One region of the Streptomyces sp. NPDC013187 genome, then DNA from elsewhere that is predicted to be linked to it. Evidence: riboswitches for the same ligand, from Rfam matches in the RefSeq annotation. Region 1 holds a riboswitch; each other region holds the start of a gene.
The links. A riboswitch is a leader RNA that binds a small molecule or an ion and turns the genes downstream of it on or off. The one in region 1 is predicted to bind cyclic di-AMP.

Region 1 (3,267 bases):
TCAGGATGTTCATCATCGGCACCGGAAGCAGGTGCGCGTTGGGGCCGCCCAGGTAGCGGAAGAGGGGGAGGTCGCTGGCCTCGGAGGCGGCGTGGGCCACGGCGAGGGAGACGCCGAGGATGGCGTTGGCGCCGAGCGAGCCCTTGTTGTCGGTGGCGTCCAGGTCGAACATGGCCTGGTCGATCAGGCGCTGCTCGGTGGCGTCGTAGCCGACCAGCTCCGGGCCGATCTGCTCGATGACCGCGAGGACGGCCTTCTCCACACCCTTGCCGAGGTAGCGGTTCGAGTCGCCGTCGCGGAGCTCGATGGCCTCGAAGGCGCCCGTGGAGGCGCCGGACGGGACGGCGGCACGACCGGTGCTGCCGTCGTCGAGGCCGACCTCGACCTCGACCGTGGGGTTGCCTCGGGAGTCCAGGATTTCCCGGGCTACGACGACGTCGATGGACGGCACGAGCATCTCCTTCTTGAATGTGACGCGGTGACGCGGGTCGCGTGGACCCGGCGAGGTGCGGGCCGTGGTGGCTCGCGACATGAGCCTAACCGGCTCCGGGCGATCGGCCACCGGGTCGCCCACCCCATGGACAGAACCGAGAGTAAATTGTTTCCGAACGGAACAAAGCCGGTTCCCGAAAAAACCCCGCCCCGGTGCGTACGGGGGATGACGCACCGGGGCGGGGAGACCGTGGACCCCGGGGGGCCCGTGCGGGCCGCTGCTTACTTCAGGTGCAGCTGCTGGCCCGGGTAGATGAGGTTGGCGTCCTCGACGATGTCCTTGTTCAGCTCGAAGAGCTTCTCCCAGCCGCCCTTGACCTTCTGGTCCGCGGCGATCGAGCTGAGGGTGTCGCCCTTGGTGACCTTGTACTCGCCGTCACCCTTCTTGACCTTCTTGCCGGTCGGGGTGGTGACGGTCTTCTTGGCCGCCGGGCGCTCGTCGGAGCGGGAGGCCGGCTGCTGCTGGGTCTCGCGGGTCTCGGTGCTCTGGCTCTGGCTCTGCGAGGAGCTGCCCGAGTCGCTGGAGGAGCCGCCACCGGTGTAACCGGCGCTCGACAGGCCCTTGCCGCAGACCGGCCAGGCGCCCTTGCCCTGGCTCGCGAGGACCTTCTCGGCGATCTCGATCTGCTGGTCCTTGGTGGCCTGGTCGGCGGTGGAGGCGTACTTGGTGCCGCCGTAGCCGGACCAGGTGGAGGCGGAGAACTGCAGACCGCCGTAGTAGCCGTTGCCGGTGTTGATGGACCAGTTGCCGCCGGACTCGCACTGGGCGACCGCGTCCCACTCGGACGCGGTGGCGGCGGAGGCGTTGCCGGCCGCCATCAGCGGGGCGGCGACGGCGGCACCGGTGACACCGGCGATGGCGATGACCCGAGAGGCCTTGGACGGACGGCGGTGCGTGCCCTTGCCGGAAAACAGCATGGAGAGATCCCCTCACCGACGCCTGCGAGGTGAGCTGTCGGGTTCGGGCCGGTTGAGTTGCCCGGCCGCGCCCCTCCCGGGACACGGCTTCACCCCAAGCCCTTCCGGCACAACCGGCCGGTCGGGCACCTACCTTGGGTCCCCCGCTCCTGCCTACGGCGCTTGACGCGACGACTGTTCCCGTACGGCCGCTGGCAGGATTCGGCGTTGCGGCAGCCGGGGCTCGCGGTGACGAGCGATCACGACCGTAGACAGGTGATCCGCCGAATTTCAAAGACGATCAGGGCTTCTGAGATCTATCTCTCACCGCGCTTATACGGGACATTCGGCGCGAAACATGACGTGAACTCACCCGGTTTCGGGGCGACTTCGACCGCCGTTTCCGCACTGCCCGAACAGCTACCTCTCGTCCGCTTCGCCCTCGACCGTGAGCGCCTGACCGGGGTGGATGAGGTCCGGGTCGGCGCCGACCTCGTTCTCGTTGCTCTCGTAGAGCTCTTGCCATCCGCCGCCGACCCGAAGGGCGTCGGCGATGGACCAGAGGCTGTCGCCGATACCCACGATGTAGGCACCTTCGGACGCGTCCCCGGAACCCTCGTCGGCGCCCGCGGAGTGACGCCCCGTGGACTTCTCCGCGCGATCGCTGCCGGGCGCGCCGGTTTCGTCGGCACTGGGACCGCGATGACGGCCGGAGCCGGTGTCGGTCAGCCGCGAGGAGTCGTCGCCCTGCTGGGCCTTGCCGGCTTTGCCACTCTCGGAGGCGTCCGGCGATGAGCTGTCGGACTGCCGCTTCTGTGACGAACCAGCGGATTCGGTCGACTTGTCCGTCTTGGCGGTTTCATCCTTCGAGGTCGATGTCGCGTCAGGCGATGACGAAGGAGAGGAGGAAGGGCTGCCCGAGGGGGACGAACCGAGCGAGTCGAGCAGGCCGGGCGAGTCGACCTCGCCGGACGAGCCGGACGAATCGGATGACCCGGACGAGTCCGACCCCTTGCCCTGCTCGAGGCCGGAGAGCAGTCCACAGGTGCGCCACGCGCCGACTCCCTGGTCGGCGAGGATTCTCTCGGCCACGGCTATCTGCTGGGAGCGGCTGGCCAGATCGGCGCTCGCGGCGTAGTCGAGGCCGCCGTGGTTCTCCCAGTCCTCCTGGGACAACTGCAGGCCGCCGTAGTAACCGTTGCCGCTGTTCTCGCTCCACGCACCGCCGGTCTCGCAATCGGCGACCTTGTCCCAGGTCGTGCCGTCTGCCGCACTGGCACCGGAGGCCCCGAGGAGCGGGATCGCGATGGCGGAGCCGGTCACTCCGGCCGCGACGAGGAGAGCCGGAGCCTGGCGGGGGCGACGGTGCCGACCGTTCCCGGAGAGCATACGGAGACCTTTCACGCGACAGCAGTGACCGACGCGGCGTGAATCCCTCCGCGTTGATGGGTGAACGTATCGGCAGACGATCACTTGTCACAAGTTCATGCCGCGCAGATCACGTGAAGATCACAGGTCTGATGTTTCGTCACGTTCGGCCGGTGCTGCCGGTGCTGCCGGTGCTGCCGGTGTGAACTCCACCGGCAACGTGCGCAGCCCGCGCATGATGAGGCCGCCGCGCCATCGCAGCTCGGCCGGATCCGCAGCGAGCCGAAGGTCCGGGAGGCGGGTGAGGAGGGTGGCGAGGGCGGTCTGGCCCTCCAGGCGGGCGAGCGGGGCGCCGAGGCAGTAGTGGATGCCGTGGCCGTATCCGAGGTGCTGGTTGTCGCGGCGGGAGAGGTCCAGTACGTCCGGATCGGCGAACCGCTCCGGGTCGCGGTCCGCGGCGGCCAGCACGACGAGGACGGGGTCGCCCGCCTCGATGCGCTGCCCACCGAG
Region 2 (3,267 bases), on a different contig from region 1:
GCGCACGTACGTGCCCGGCTTCGGCGCGTGGATCATCATGCCGTTGCCGATGTAGATCCCGACGTGGGTGACGTCGTCGTAGAAGAAGACCAGGTCACCGGGCTGTGCCTGGGAGAGCGGGACCGTGGTGCCGGCGTTGACCTGGTCGTAGGTCGTGCGGGGCAGGGTGACGCCCGCGGCCTTCCAGGCGGCCTGGGTGAGGCCCGAGCAGTCGTAGGAGCCGGGTCCCACGGCGCCCCACACGTACGGCTTGCCGATCTGGGCGCGGGCGAAGGCCAGCGCCTTGTCGGCCTTGGTCGCGTACGAGGAGTCGGCCGGAGCCGTCGAGGAGGACGAGCCGGAGCCCGCCGACCCCGTCGATCCGGACGTGGACGACCCGCCGTCCTGCTGGGCGGCCTCCGCCTGCGCCTTCTGCTGCGCGGCCTGCTGCCGGGCCAGTTCGTCGGCCTTGCGGGCGGCCTCCGCCCGCTTCTCCCTCTCGATCGCCGCGAGCCGGGCCTTCTCCTCGGCGGTCAGCTTCGTCATCAGCTCGCGCGCGTCGGCGAGCTTGCGCTGGACGGTGGCCTTGGCCGTCTTCAGATCACCCTGCGACTCGGTGAGCGTCTCGAGGCTCTCGGTGGCCTCCTGGCGCTTCTTCATCGTCTCGGACTGCTGCGTGACGTAGTCGTCGACCGCGACCTTCTGACGGCCGGTCATCCGGTCCATCAGCTGGGTCTGGTCGAAGTAGTCCTGCGGGGTGTCCGCGAGCAGGAACGTCGCCGTGTCCGGGGCGGCGGCACCGGTGCGGTACTGGGCGGAGGCGAAGGAGCCCAGCTCCTCGCGCGCCTCGTTGAGCTTCTGGGTGCGCTGGGCGACGTCGTCGAGCAGGGTGTCGACGCGCTTGCGCTGCTTCGCGGTCTTCTCCTTGGCCGCGTTGTACTTGTCGGTCGCCGACTCGGCCTGGCGGTACAGGTCGTCGACCTTCTTCTCGACTTCCTCCAGGCTGGGCTTGTCGTCGGCCTCGGGGGCGGCGTTGGCCGACTGGGACAGCAGGGCCACGGAGGTGAGGGCCGCCGTTGCGAGGGCGGGGGTCCGTATGCCTGCCATGCGCGTACCCGTAGGACGCGACTTGCGGTGCGACGCCAAGGGAGGCGACTCCTTCCATGTTCCGCCTACCGGGTTAGCTGTCGGGTTCGGGCGGGTGGTTCGGAAGGTTTGCCCTACGGCCTTCTCCGCACAGGGAGTCGGGCCGATTCACCCCAGGTTCACGGTTGGGTCCCCGGCTCCGGCTGCCGCTGCGGCACACCGGACTCGGCGGAGGCCGCGCGGCCCGGCGACGTTCGCCGGTGGGGGTCATGCGGCCTGGTCGCACCGTAGCCAACTCGTGTGGCCCCTGTGAAGGTTGATGGGTGATATGCCCGATACATTTTCGTGACCTTATTCCTGAGCGTTGCCGAGAGTGAACGATCAAGGGGTATTGGGTGGGATAAGTCCATACATGCCGGGTCTGTAGCAGGGCGTGATCGCGCCGTCATGGAGGGCGACAACGCGCCGTCGGGCGGTCGGCGGGCCCGGGCGCCCGGCGATGTTCTCAGGGCGGCGGCGGGCTGTCAGTGGGGCGCCCTAGACTCGGAGAGCGATGAGCAGCCTCTTTGACGACAGCTTCCTGGCGAACCTCCAGGCCCAGCGGGGCCCCGCGGACGAGCCCCCGCCGCCACCCGAGGACGATCACGTTCCGGAGCCGATCCCGGACGATCTGTTCGGCGGGAAGTTCGACGTGCCCCCGGACCGATGGGGGTCCCCCCGCTCGAGCGGAGCCGAGAGTGGGGGAGGCTACTACCGGGACGGAGCCCCCCGCCCGGTGGTGGACACCGCCGCCCTCCTGGAGGGGCTGAACGACAACCAGCGCGCCGCCGTCGTCCACTCCGGCTCCCCGCTGCTCATCGTGGCCGGAGCCGGCTCGGGCAAGACCCGCGTGCTCACGCACCGCATCGCCCATCTGCTCGCCGAGCGGGACGTGCACCCGGGCCAGATCCTCGCGATCACCTTCACCAACAAGGCCGCCGGCGAGATGAAGGAACGCGTCGAGCAGCTCGTCGGCCCGCGCGCCAACGCCATGTGGGTCATGACCTTCCACAGCGCGTGCGTGCGCATCCTCAGGCGCGAGAGCAAGAAGCTCGGCTTCACCTCGTCCTTCTCGATCTACGACGCCGCCGACTCCAAGCGCCTGATGGCCCTGGTCTGCCGTGACCTGGACCTCGACCCCAAGCGCTTCCCGCCCAAGTCCTTCAGCGCCAAGATCAGCAATCTGAAGAACGAGCTGATCGACGAGGAGGACTTCGCCGCCCGGGCCACCGACGGCTTCGAGAAGACCCTCGCCCAGGCCTACGCCATGTACCAGTCGCGGCTGCGCGAGGCGAACGCCCTCGACTTCGACGACCTGATCATGACGACGGTCAACCTGCTGCGCGCCTTCCCGGACGTCGCCGAGCACTACCGCCGCCGCTTCCGGCACGTCCTCGTGGACGAGTACCAGGACACCAACCACGCGCAGTACGCCCTGGTCCGCGAGTTGGTCGGCACCCCCTCGGAGCACCCCGTCGACGTGCCGCCCGAGGCCGAGATCCCGCCCGCCGAGCTGTGCGTGGTGGGCGACGCCGACCAGTCGATCTACGCCTTCCGAGGCGCGACGATCCGCAACATCCTCCAGTTCGAGGAGGACTACCCGGACGCGACGACGATCCTGCTGGAGCAGAACTACCGCTCCACGCAGACGATCCTCAGCGCCGCCAACGCCGTCATCGAGCGCAATGAGTCCCGCCGCCCCAAGAACCTGTGGACCAACGCGGGCACCGGCGCCCGGATCACCGGCTACGTCGCCGACACCGAGCACGACGAGGCGCAGTTCGTCGCCGACGAGATAGACCGCCTGACCGACGCGGGCGAGGCCAAGGCCGGCGACGTCGCCGTCTTCTACCGCACCAACGCCCAGTCCCGTGTCTTCGAAGAGGTCTTCATCCGCGTCGGCCTGCCCTACAAGGTCGTCGGCGGCGTCCGCTTCTACGAGCGCAAGGAGGTCCGGGACGTCCTGGCCTACCTGCGCGTGCTGTCCAACCCCGAGGACTCGGTGCCACTGCGCCGGATCCTCAACGTCCCCAAGCGGGGCATCGGCGACCGCGCCGAGGCGATGATCGACGCCCTGTCCCAGCGGGAGAAGATCAGCTTCCCGCAGGCGCTCAAGCGCGTCGACGAGGCGTACGGCATGGCCGCGCGCTCCACCAACGCCGT
Region 3 (3,267 bases), on a different contig from region 1:
TTCCTCACACGGTCGGCGCGATCCTCGGCGGAACCGAGGCGCAGGCGGTGCGCGCCGATCGCGCGCTCGGTGTGCAGCGCCGTGACCGCCCGCGCGCGCTCGCCGTCCCCGCGCGCCACCGCGTCCACGATCGCGCCGTGCTCCGTCCAGGACTCCACCGGGCTGAGCGGAGCCTCCACGGCGTACATCCACGTGATCTTGTGGCGGAGCTGGGTGAGCATCGAGGTCAGGGCGGGGCTGCCGGAGGCCTGGGCGAGCGTCTCGTGGAACCAGGCGCCCAGGGAGCGCAGGTCGTCGCTGTTGCCGCGGCGGGCCCGGTCCTGGCCCAGCCGGACCAGTCCACGCAGGACTTTCAGATGCGCCTCGGTGCGGCGCTGGGCGGCGCGGGCCGCACCGAGCGGCTCCAGGAGCATCCGCATCTCCAGCAGGTCGGCGGCCTCCTGCTCGGTGGGTTCGGCCACGCACGCGCCCGCGTGCCGGCGGGTCACCACGAAGCCCTCGGCCTCCAGCGTGCGCAGCGCCTCCCGGACGGGCACCCGCGAGACGCCGTAGCGGCGGGCGAGGAGTTCCTCGGTGAGCCGGCTGCCGCGTGTGTGGACACCCGCGACGATGTCGTCCCGGATGGCCGTGCACACCGAGTGCGCGGGAATACGCATGACCGACCTCCGCTTAATCCCCGTGAAACGCCGACGAGCGGCGCGTGATTCTGTGACTCTATTGCAATGAGCCGGAATTTCCGACGGCAGGCGAGAATCCAGGGATATTTTTTGGACAGCGGACATGCGGCGGGCATCCGAAGGCACCCCGCGGGCATCCGGAAACACCGAAAGCCCCGGCTCGGGGAGCCGGGGCTTCGGGAACGGCGGAGAGGTTCCGGTCAGACGCCGACGCCGTGCGAGCGGAGGTAGGCGACCGGGTCGATGTCCGAGCCGTACTCGGGGCTGGTACGGGCCTCGAAGTGCAGGTGCGGGCCGGTGACGTTGCCGGTCGCGCCGGACAGGCCGATCTGCTGGCCGGGCGTGACCTGCTGGCCCACCGAGACGCCGATGGAGGACAGGTGGCCGTACTGGGTGTACGTCCCGTCGTTCATCTTGATCACGATCTGGTTGCCGTAGGAGCCGCCCCAGCCGGCCTCGACGACGGTGCCCGCGCCGACCGCGTGCACGGAGGTGCCGCTGGCGGCGTGGAAGTCCACGCCGGTGTGGCTGCCGGAGGACCACAGGCCGCTGCTGGCCTTGTAGCCGGTGGAGACGTACGAACCGGAGATCGGGGCGACGTAGGCGTTGAGGCGCTTGCGCTCGGCCTCGCGGGCGGCGCGCTCCTTGGCCTCGCGGGCCTTCTCGGCCGCTTCCTTGGCCTTCTCGGCCACCTCGGCGGCCCGCTTGCGGGCGGCCTCCTCGGCCTTCTGCTTGGCGGCGGCCTCCTCGGCGGCCTGCTGCTGCGCGACGGCCTGGGCGTCGATCTGCTGGGCCACGGTGTCACCCATGGTGACGACCGGGGTGAGGCCGGTCTGCTCGGCGCTGGGCTCGGCGGCGAAGGCCGCGGGGGCGGCCACGGTGCCGATCACGCCGGTGGTGGCGAGGGCCGCGACACCCGCCGCGCGGGCGGTGCGGCGCTGGATCTTGCTGGGACGACGGTGCTTCCCGGTGGCGCGAGTGAACGCCATGTGGTGGCTGGTCCTTTCCTTCCCTCTCGCCTACCGGGTTAGCTGACGGGTTCGGAGCAGGAAGGTCTCCTACGGACTCCCTCGCGGCACGCGCGGGCGTCCGATTCACCCCAGGGACTGCGGTGGGTCCCCGGCTCCCCTGGCTCGCGCCGTACGGGGACTCGGCGATGACTGTCCGGTGCCGCGGGTGCGGCGCACTGCCTGACGAACAGCCCGGACGACGCTAAGCGGCGCCACTTTCAATTCCCAAACGAATCCCGGCTTTTGTAGCGCATCCCACAGGGCAGACAGGCAACTCCCATCCCAATTCGGGCATAAAGGAGCCCTGGTGCCTTCGAAGACATCCAGGGCCCCTGAGCGCGTGTGCCGCTACTCGGCGGCGACGACGGTGACTTCGCCGATCCCGAGGGCCTCGACGGGCGCCTTGATCTGCGCCGCGTCACCGACGAGCACGGTCACCAGCCGGTCCACCGGGAAGGCGCTGACGGCCGCCGCGGTGGCCTCCACGGTGCCGGTGGCGGCGAGCTGCCGGTACAGCGTGGCCTGGTAGTCGTCGGGCAGATGCTGCTCGACCTGGTCGGCCAGCGTGCTCGCGACGGCCGCTGCCGTCTCGTACTTCAGCGGCGCGACGCCGACCAGGTTCTGCACGGCGACGTCCCGCTCGGCGTCGGTCAGCCCCTCGGCGGCGAGGGTGCGCAGCACCGTCCAGAGGTCCTCCAGAGCGGGGCCGGTGTTGGGCGTGTCGACGGAACCGCTGATGGCGAGCATCGCGGCACCCGTGCCGTCGGGTGCGGACCTGAGGACCTGGCCGAACGCCCGTACGCCGTAGGTGTAGCCCTTCTCCTCGCGCAGGACGCGGTCCAGGCGGGAGGTGAGGGTGCCGCCGAGGCAGTACGTGCCGAGCACTTGCGCGGGCCACACGCGGTCGTGCCGGTCCGGGCCGATCCGGCCGATCAGCAGCTGCGTCTGGACGGCGCCCGGACGGTCCACGATGACGACCCGGCCGGTGTCGTCGGCGGTCACCGGCGGCACGGGACGCGGCTCGGCCGGGGAGCCCGTCCAGGCGCCCAGCGTGTCCCCGAGCAGGGCGTCGAGGTCGATGCCGGTGAGGTCCCCGACCACCACGGCGGTGGCCGTGGCGGGCCGGACGTGCTTCTCGTAGAAGGCGCGTACGGCCGCGGAGTCGATGGCGGCGACGGTCTCCTCGGTGCCCTGCCGCGGCCGCGACATGCGCGAGTCCGCCGGGAACAGCTCTTTGGAGAGCTCCTTGGCCCCACGGCGGGACGGGTTGGCCAGCTCGTGCGGGATCTCGTCGAGACGGTTGGCGACCAGCCGCTCGACCTCGCTGTCGGCGAACGCGGGTGCCCTCAGGGCGTCGGCGACCAGGCCCAGTCCCTTGGCGAGCCGGGAGGCCGGCACCTCCAGGCTGAGCCGGACGCCGGGGTGGTCGGCGTGCGCGTCGAGGGTGGCTCCGGCGCGCTCCAGCTCGGCGGCGAAGTCCTCGGCGGAGTGCTTGTCGGTGCCCTCGGAGAAGGCCCGGGCCATGATCGTGGCCACACCGTCGAGGCCGGCGGGCTCGGCGTCCAGGGGTGCGTCGAGCA

Region 2: it holds a riboswitch for cyclic di-AMP, as region 1 does, so the genes downstream of both, ACFY5B_RS19085 (NlpC/P60 family protein) here and ACFY5B_RS29420 (transglycosylase family protein) in region 1, are expected to answer to the same signal.
Region 3: it holds a riboswitch for cyclic di-AMP, as region 1 does, so the genes downstream of both, ACFY5B_RS06570 (M23 family metallopeptidase) here and ACFY5B_RS29420 (transglycosylase family protein) in region 1, are expected to answer to the same signal.

What each region holds. Positions count from the first base shown of each region.
Region 1 covers NZ_JBIBAF010000015.1:87,922-91,188, forward strand. Annotated here, with positions in the region: gene eno (phosphopyruvate hydratase) at 1-451, opposite strand, end outside; gene ACFY5B_RS29420 (transglycosylase family protein) at 715-1,410, opposite strand; cyclic di-AMP (ydaO/yuaA leader) riboswitch at 1,415-1,581, opposite strand; gene ACFY5B_RS29425 (transglycosylase family protein) at 1,810-2,778, opposite strand; gene ACFY5B_RS29430 (cytochrome P450) at 2,899-3,267, opposite strand, start outside.
Region 2 covers NZ_JBIBAF010000008.1:268,909-272,175, forward strand. Annotated here, with positions in the region: gene ACFY5B_RS19085 (NlpC/P60 family protein) at 1-1,125, opposite strand, end outside; cyclic di-AMP (ydaO/yuaA leader) riboswitch at 1,134-1,306, opposite strand; gene pcrA (DNA helicase PcrA) at 1,619-3,267, shown strand, end outside.
Region 3 covers NZ_JBIBAF010000003.1:122,882-126,148, reverse strand. Annotated here, with positions in the region: gene ACFY5B_RS06575 (GntR family transcriptional regulator) at 1-656, opposite strand, end outside; gene ACFY5B_RS06570 (M23 family metallopeptidase) at 878-1,666, opposite strand; cyclic di-AMP (ydaO/yuaA leader) riboswitch at 1,679-1,843, opposite strand; gene ACFY5B_RS06565 (M16 family metallopeptidase) at 2,036-3,267, opposite strand, start outside.